Regions from separate parts of the Limosilactobacillus vaginalis genome, predicted to be linked through region 2. Evidence: predicted binding sites of a transcription regulator. Region 2 holds the regulator's gene; the other holds the start of a gene.
The links. Region 2 encodes NrdR, which represses ribonucleotide reductase genes. Its sites were predicted from a motif close to ACACNATATATNGTGT; they were not measured.
Positions count from the first base shown of each region.

Region 1 (3,427 bases), 520 kb from region 2:
CTGGATGTATGAAAGCATCAATTGGGTTGTCCGTTGACGACGTTCCATTGAAGCCAGCATGTTTTGCGAAGTTTGCATATGGGCAATAGACTTCAAGGCAACCCGGTACTGCTCCATATCAATCTGGTCAGTCCGTTTCAAGTAATCAAATAACGCTTGCGCAGTTGGAACAATATTTAGGATCTCCAACTTGGTAATATTGGGATCCAGTGGCATCATCATCCCCAAGACCAACTGCAAGTCAGCAAACCGCCACTGATTAATTCCTTGATGACATTCCTGATACATCAATTGCAGGAATTCCGCAACCAGGTATTGCTGATCGGCAATACTGAGGTCCTTCTCCTTAAATTCCGGAGCAGTGGCAACTTCTTTTTTGATCCGCGTAATTTCCTGTTTCATCTTTCCTGCTGGAATTAACTTTACAGGAGTAGTCGGCTGCTTTAGTTCTTCACTCGCCGGTTCTTTGACAAGTTGATCTTTTTGTGGTGTTTCATGCTTAGCAGTTTGTTTTTTGGTACCCGAAGCAACTGTCTTTTGTGAGTCACCATTCAATTCAGCCAATGTCTGGTGAGCTTTTCGACACTTATTCATTATTGGCCGCTGCTCATCAATGGCCTTTTCAATTGCACCTAATTGCTTATTCCCCAAGAACTTTTGATAAGCCTTCAGCACTGGTGCCACGGCAATTCCAAACGAATTAGTTAACGCTGGATCAGCAATGAATTGACCAACCATTACTTGTTGAACCGCTTGGGGTGTCCACGCGGTATCATCCAGTTGGTGCTCTTCGGTCATATACTTATTAAACCGGGTCAAAATATTTTGAGCATGTTTCTGCTGGTTAGCAGATAGCTGGTTATACGTGGACGAATTTAGGAACCCTTTAATATGTTCTTCCTGTTCGCTCATTTCCCAATTATTCCTCCATCAAAAATTGAATTATCTTCTCTATCATATCATAATTACAGGTGAACAATTAATTACGCCGTCAGTAAGACGACAAGGAGCGATTTTCAATGCAACGTAAAAAGATCCAAGAAGCAATGGCTCACGTATATTTTCAGAAAATGACACCAACCGGCTATCATGAAATTGAGCAGGAAATCGAAAAGCTACAAGCACAGCGTCCTGCCAAGATTGCTCAGCTAAAAGCTGCCCGAGCCCTCGGCGACTTATCAGAAAACACCGAATATAGTACCGCTAAACGTGAATTGCGCCATTTGGAAAGTCGGTTGCGCTACTTAAATAAGCAGCTTCAATATGCCGAAATCATCAAACCTACTGACTCGCAAACCATCGATCTTGGAACTACAGTTACTCTCCAATTTATAGACGATGATGAACAGGTTAACTATACAATTGTTGGTAAGCAAGAAGCTGATTTACAAAAGCAAAAGATTTCATTTGACTCACCGCTTGGGCAAGCACTACTACATCAAAAGGTGGGGCAAACAGTTCCAGTTCAGGCACCACAGTCCACCTACCAAGTTAAAATTTTAGCTGTTCGATTAACCTCACCTGAGGAATCGGTTTAAACCAGCTTCGTAAAAAAATATTTTGAAATTAACTCGGTCCCCTGCACTAACCTAATTAAGGCAAATATCGACTGATTAATTGGCTAATTTTCTGCTTGTTTCGCTAGCGAAGAATGCTATACTAGATCTCGTTGCATTTGCACGATGTCCACAACATATTGTATTTTTTGCTTTTATTCATTTAACGTGGACACAATATATTGATATAGGAGACTTTGAGTAATGAAGAACTATTTACACTTTCTCGCTCACCAACTTAAGGGTTGGCCTCAACAAAACTACTACCTGTTTTTCTTCAGCCTTGGCTGTCAGGTAATGACCTTGGTAAACGATAAAATTACTTGGATCACGGTAATTACTTTTATCGGAACAACATTAGGAGTTCTTTGTATTTTAGCAATTAACGCTGCCAAATCCGTTAACGGTTGGTTAGGGATCCTTTCTGCTATCTGTTTTATCATTGTTGGTTTCAGCGCCAAGAACTACCTCAGTATTGGTGAACAGCTTGCCTACGTTATTACTCTGGATATTCCAGTTTTGCTCTCTGCTAATTGGAATATTAACATGGTCTCCAAAATCCGGAAATTCACTGGTAAGACCTGGGTTGTTGCTATTCTTTCAACAATTGTTGTTTACCTAGTTTCTGGTTACCTTATTGGTGCCTTAACTAATGATCCACGGCCATGGATTGATGCCATTAGCTTCTCAATTAGTTTGACTGCTGGTGTTATTTGTTTCTTACGGTACAACAACCAGTACTTCTGGTGGTTGGCTTCTGGAATCTTCCAAATGGTTCTTTGGGGGATCACATTTGCCCAAGGTGATTCTTCATTAGCAATGGCCGTTAACAGTATGGTTTACATCATCAATGATGTTTTGGCCTTTACCATTTCACCATGGTACAACAAGCGTGAACGTGCTCGTCTTGAAAAAGAAGAAGCTAAGTACTCCGCTAACTTAAATACCCAAGCCTAACATAAACTTACTAGTCCCCAACTCAGGTCCTTGTGATTTGAGTTGGGGATTTTCTTAATGTATGATCTGATTAGTTATTTGACTTTTTGGGGGTTCAAAGATGGCTAAAGTATTCGTTGTGGAAGACAATCCCACAATTATCAAAACGATCAGAACTGAATTAGCAAAATGGAAACACACAATCATCACCGTTAAAGATTGGGATCACGTGGCGGACGAAGTGGAAGAAGCTGACCCTGACCTAATCTTATTTGATATTACCCTACCAACCTTTGACGGCTTTTATTGGATTAGTGCTGTGCGGCAAATTACAAAAGCACCGATTATTGTTATTTCGGCAGCGGATATTGATAGTAATATTATGCACGCAATCGCCTCTGGAGCTGACGATTACATCATGAAGCCCTTTTCTACTGCTGTCCTGCTCGCTAAAATCCAGGCACTTCTCCGTAGAAGTCAGGAACCGGGCAATGTAGACAACCTCAATTGGGACACGAATGATCTCAATTCACTCACTAATGAATTAACGACACCCAAGGGAAGCGTTCAGCTATCTCCCACTGAAAGCGCCCTTCTCGGCGTTCTCATTACCCACCTAAATCAAACGGTTACTAAGGAGCAACTTCTTGAATGGCTTTGGCAGGGTGGTAAGTTTCTTAATGATAATACTTTAAACGTTAATATCAGTCGGCTGCGGTCTAAACTAGCAACTGTCAATTTGAATGATAATCTGCGAACTGAACGTGGAATTGGCTATCGGTTGGTGACCCGTCATGCAAAATAAAAAATTCTGGTTCTACCAATTAAAGTCATTTTTACCGCTTACCATTGGCTACCTTTTTCTTCTCGGGATTATTAAGCTCCTAACAATTTTGTATTACATCCCCAAGAGCTTTTTCTGGGATGTTATTCGC
Region 1 is NZ_CP104399.1:1,781,302-1,784,728, forward strand. It holds gene N4627_RS08695 (hypothetical protein) at 1-912, opposite strand, end outside; gene greA (transcription elongation factor GreA) at 1,020-1,538, shown strand; gene pnuC (nicotinamide riboside transporter PnuC) at 1,761-2,513, shown strand; gene N4627_RS08710 (response regulator transcription factor) at 2,614-3,297, shown strand; gene N4627_RS08715 (sensor histidine kinase) at 3,287-3,427, shown strand, end outside.
Region 1: the regulator NrdR is predicted to act here: its motif matches at 1,687-1,702, upstream of pnuC (nicotinamide riboside transporter PnuC).

Region 2 (3,427 bases):
TTTCACGAACAGTGGTGGTTCGCTGGCGGTAATAGTTTGCGTGGCGACTAGTACGTTTCTGGGCTTTTTTATCGTTAAACTCATGGATATGGGCAAGCGCTTCTTCAGCGGTCGCCACTCCTGCACGCATCCAGTTATTAGCAATAGCATTCACATAATTCGCTTGCAGTGTTGGCCGTTTAAGCGAAGCAATCACATACCATGAAAGAATATTAACAACTCCAGCATCTAGTTGCTGTTCCTGAATTAGGCTCCGAATAATTGCCCGTTCTCCTGAAGTCACGAAGCCACCCATCTGTTGTTTTAACTGTTGAAGAAATGTAACCGGTGCATAGTACTTACATGTTTCAATTAACTGCTGTTCTTCCTGCGAAAGTGTAGTTTTACTTTTTTCTTCACTAACTTTTTCTTTGACAGGTTGTTTAGCATCTACCCGGTATTTCCCAGCTATAATTTGTTTAAGTCGCTGTGGACGAATTTTACTTGTTGTCAAATCAGTTGATTGAGTAATCAGTCGGGCCATTGTTGGCTCATCAATCCCATAAAGCTGGTGCTCAACTTCTATTAAGTCACGGTTACTACTCAGATCTTTTTCGGTGATGGGCTGATTTTTCAAGAATTGCACTAGCGTCGGCCAGTCAAAATCAACATTAACTAACTCTCCTTTTGCCTTCTTCTCACTAACTATTTTTTCACGAGTAGTGGTAATTTCTGTCGGCAAACGTGTAATCCGCTGATCATCAACATGAAAAGCATCAAAGAAGTTATGGGTAATTTCTTTGAGTGCTGCTGGGTGACCTACTAAGGTAAAACGATTAGCAAACTCACCAAGCTCCTTAAAGCGCGCCTCACCAACAGCCTCTAACAACAGAATACTAAGGAGATTATCATCAATAAACTCAGCTGGTGTAAGCGTTGGCTGAAGTTCATAAACGAATAAATCACCAAGCTGATCAGTTTGGGTAAAAGTCCGCAGCATTCCCGTGGCTTCCAATCGTTGAATACCTTCTTCAGCTGTCTGCTGTCCCGCATTAAGCTGAACTAGCAATTGAGACTGGAGGCGCCGGTCACTAATTGCTGGTTTTTCGTTTAATTGCGTTCTCAAGGCATGAAACATCGCAAATGCAGCGGTTCCTAATATTGGTTGATAAAAAAGTTCAAAAACATCTTCATTGAAATTCGACCATTGGTGGCTAGCAGTAACAATATATCCAGCCCCTGGATCAAATATTGATTTGCTTTTAGTCATTATGGCCTCGTTCCCCTTTACTTCTTATTATTTTTCATCATGGATTCCAACTCGTTCATAAACGCATCAACATCCTTGAATTGACGGTAAACACTTGCAAAACGAATGTAGGCAATTTCGTCAACATCTTTTAATTCTTGCATGACAAATTTACCGATTACCTGACTGGAAACCTCATTTTCGCCAAGGCTACGAACCTCTTTTTCAATTTTATCAGTTACTTTTGTTAGCCGTTCCATGCTAACAGGACGTTTTTCCGCTGATCTAACAATCCCGTTTAAAATCTTTTGACGACTAAATTCTTGTCGTGTTCCGTCTTTCTTTATCACTAATAATGGAGTTTCTTCATACCGTTCAAAAGTGGTAAAACGGAAACCACAGTGAATGCATTCCCGACGTCGTCTAATAAAAGTGCCATCTTCACTTGGCCGACTATCAACAACACGCGAACCGTTTTTATGACAGTGTGGACAACGCATCTGGCCTTCCTCCTTGCTTACTATTAAATAGTTTTCATTTTATCATAACCTATTATTATGCATCTGATCAATTAATCCAGCAACTTGGCGCTTTAATTCTTCCTTACTCCCGTTATTATCAATTACAATATCAGCCAATCGTTTTTTCTCTGCTAATGGCATCTGAGAGTCAATACGCTGCTCTGCCTCAGCTTGCGAATAACCATTTCGTTTCATCAGCCGTTGAACCTGAATTTGATGATCAGTAGCAACAACTACAACCAGGTCACATTCATCAGCATAGTTTTCCTCAAACAGGAGCGGGGCATCTAAAATGACATACGGGATTTGTTGCTTTTGGTAGTTCTTTACCTGTCGCCAAATCTCATCACGAATCAGTGGCTGCATTACCATATTCAACTTAGCTAGTTTAGTTTGATCACTGAAGACAAGGGAACCCAGTGCCTGTCGATTTAACGTCTGGTCAGCATTCAGAATTCCACTACCAAACACTGCTGTCAACCGTTCTAATCCTTTTGAATGTGCCGTTTGCAGCTGACGAACAAGTTGATCCGCGTCAATTACCGGATACCCGCTCAGCCTTAGCAAAGTACTAACGGTTGATTTACCAGTTGCAATTCCACCGGTTAGTCCAATTAACTTAGTCATTTTCACTCTCCAATAGCGGTTGGCAATGTGGACAAAATGTGGTTCCCCGTTGATTAACTTTTATTTTCACCATTTTGGTACCACATCGCGGACAGTGATCGCCACCATGACCATATGCGTTTAACTGCTCCTGAAATGCTCCAGCATCGCCAAACGCATTCTTAAAGGTATGAACAGTTGTCCCTTTGTATTCAATTGCCCTTGATAATTCTTGAATAATGTTGTCATGCAGAGTTTGAATCTGCTTATCAGTAAGGGTATTAGCCGGTTGTTCAGGATTAATTTTGCTCATCCAAAGGACTTCATCAACATAAATATTTCCTAAACCAGCAACGTGTCGCTGATTAAGTAAAAAAGGCTTTATTTTCCCGCGGCTCCGTTGCAAAATTCTCTTAAAATAATCAATCTTAAAATCAGCCGCAGTCGGCTCGGGACCAATTGTCTTTAACCCGCCAACAGTCATCTCATCCCCTGTTTTTACCAGTGTCATCCGGCCGAATTTTCGGGTATCGCGATAGCAGAGTTCTGTGCCGTCAGTAAATTTAAAAACAACGTGGGTATGCTTATCAATTGGAGCATCGACTGGCTGTGTGTAATAGCTGCCCTCCATTCGCAAATGTGAAACCATTGTTAAGTGATTGCTAAAACGAAAAAGAAGGTATTTGCCACGACGGTCAACAGTTTCGAGCGTCTGACCAATCAACGACTGCCGAAATTGTTCAACATCATTAGTGATTGTCTTACCATAGTGAACATCAATCCCATTGATCTTCCGCCCTGCAGCGATCTTTAATAATCCACGACGAACCGTTTCAACTTCTGGTAATTCTGGCATTTGAGTTTCCTCCCCAAATTATTTCTTCAAATCATACCACGTGTCGCCATATTTACTATCGACCTTTAACGGAACAGACAGCTTAACCGCTGAATCCATTACATCAGGAACCAGTTTACTCAATACTGGGATCTCTTCTTTTGGCGCTTCAAAAACCAATTCGTCATGAATTTGGAGAAGCATCTTAGCCTTTAACTGACGCTTTTCTAATTCATC
Region 2 is NZ_CP104399.1:1,262,402-1,265,828, forward strand. It holds gene N4627_RS06345 (replication initiation and membrane attachment family protein) at 1-1,249, opposite strand, end outside; gene nrdR (transcriptional regulator NrdR) at 1,267-1,728, opposite strand; gene coaE (dephospho-CoA kinase) at 1,771-2,376, opposite strand; gene mutM (DNA-formamidopyrimidine glycosylase) at 2,369-3,211, opposite strand; gene polA (DNA polymerase I) at 3,230-3,427, opposite strand, start outside.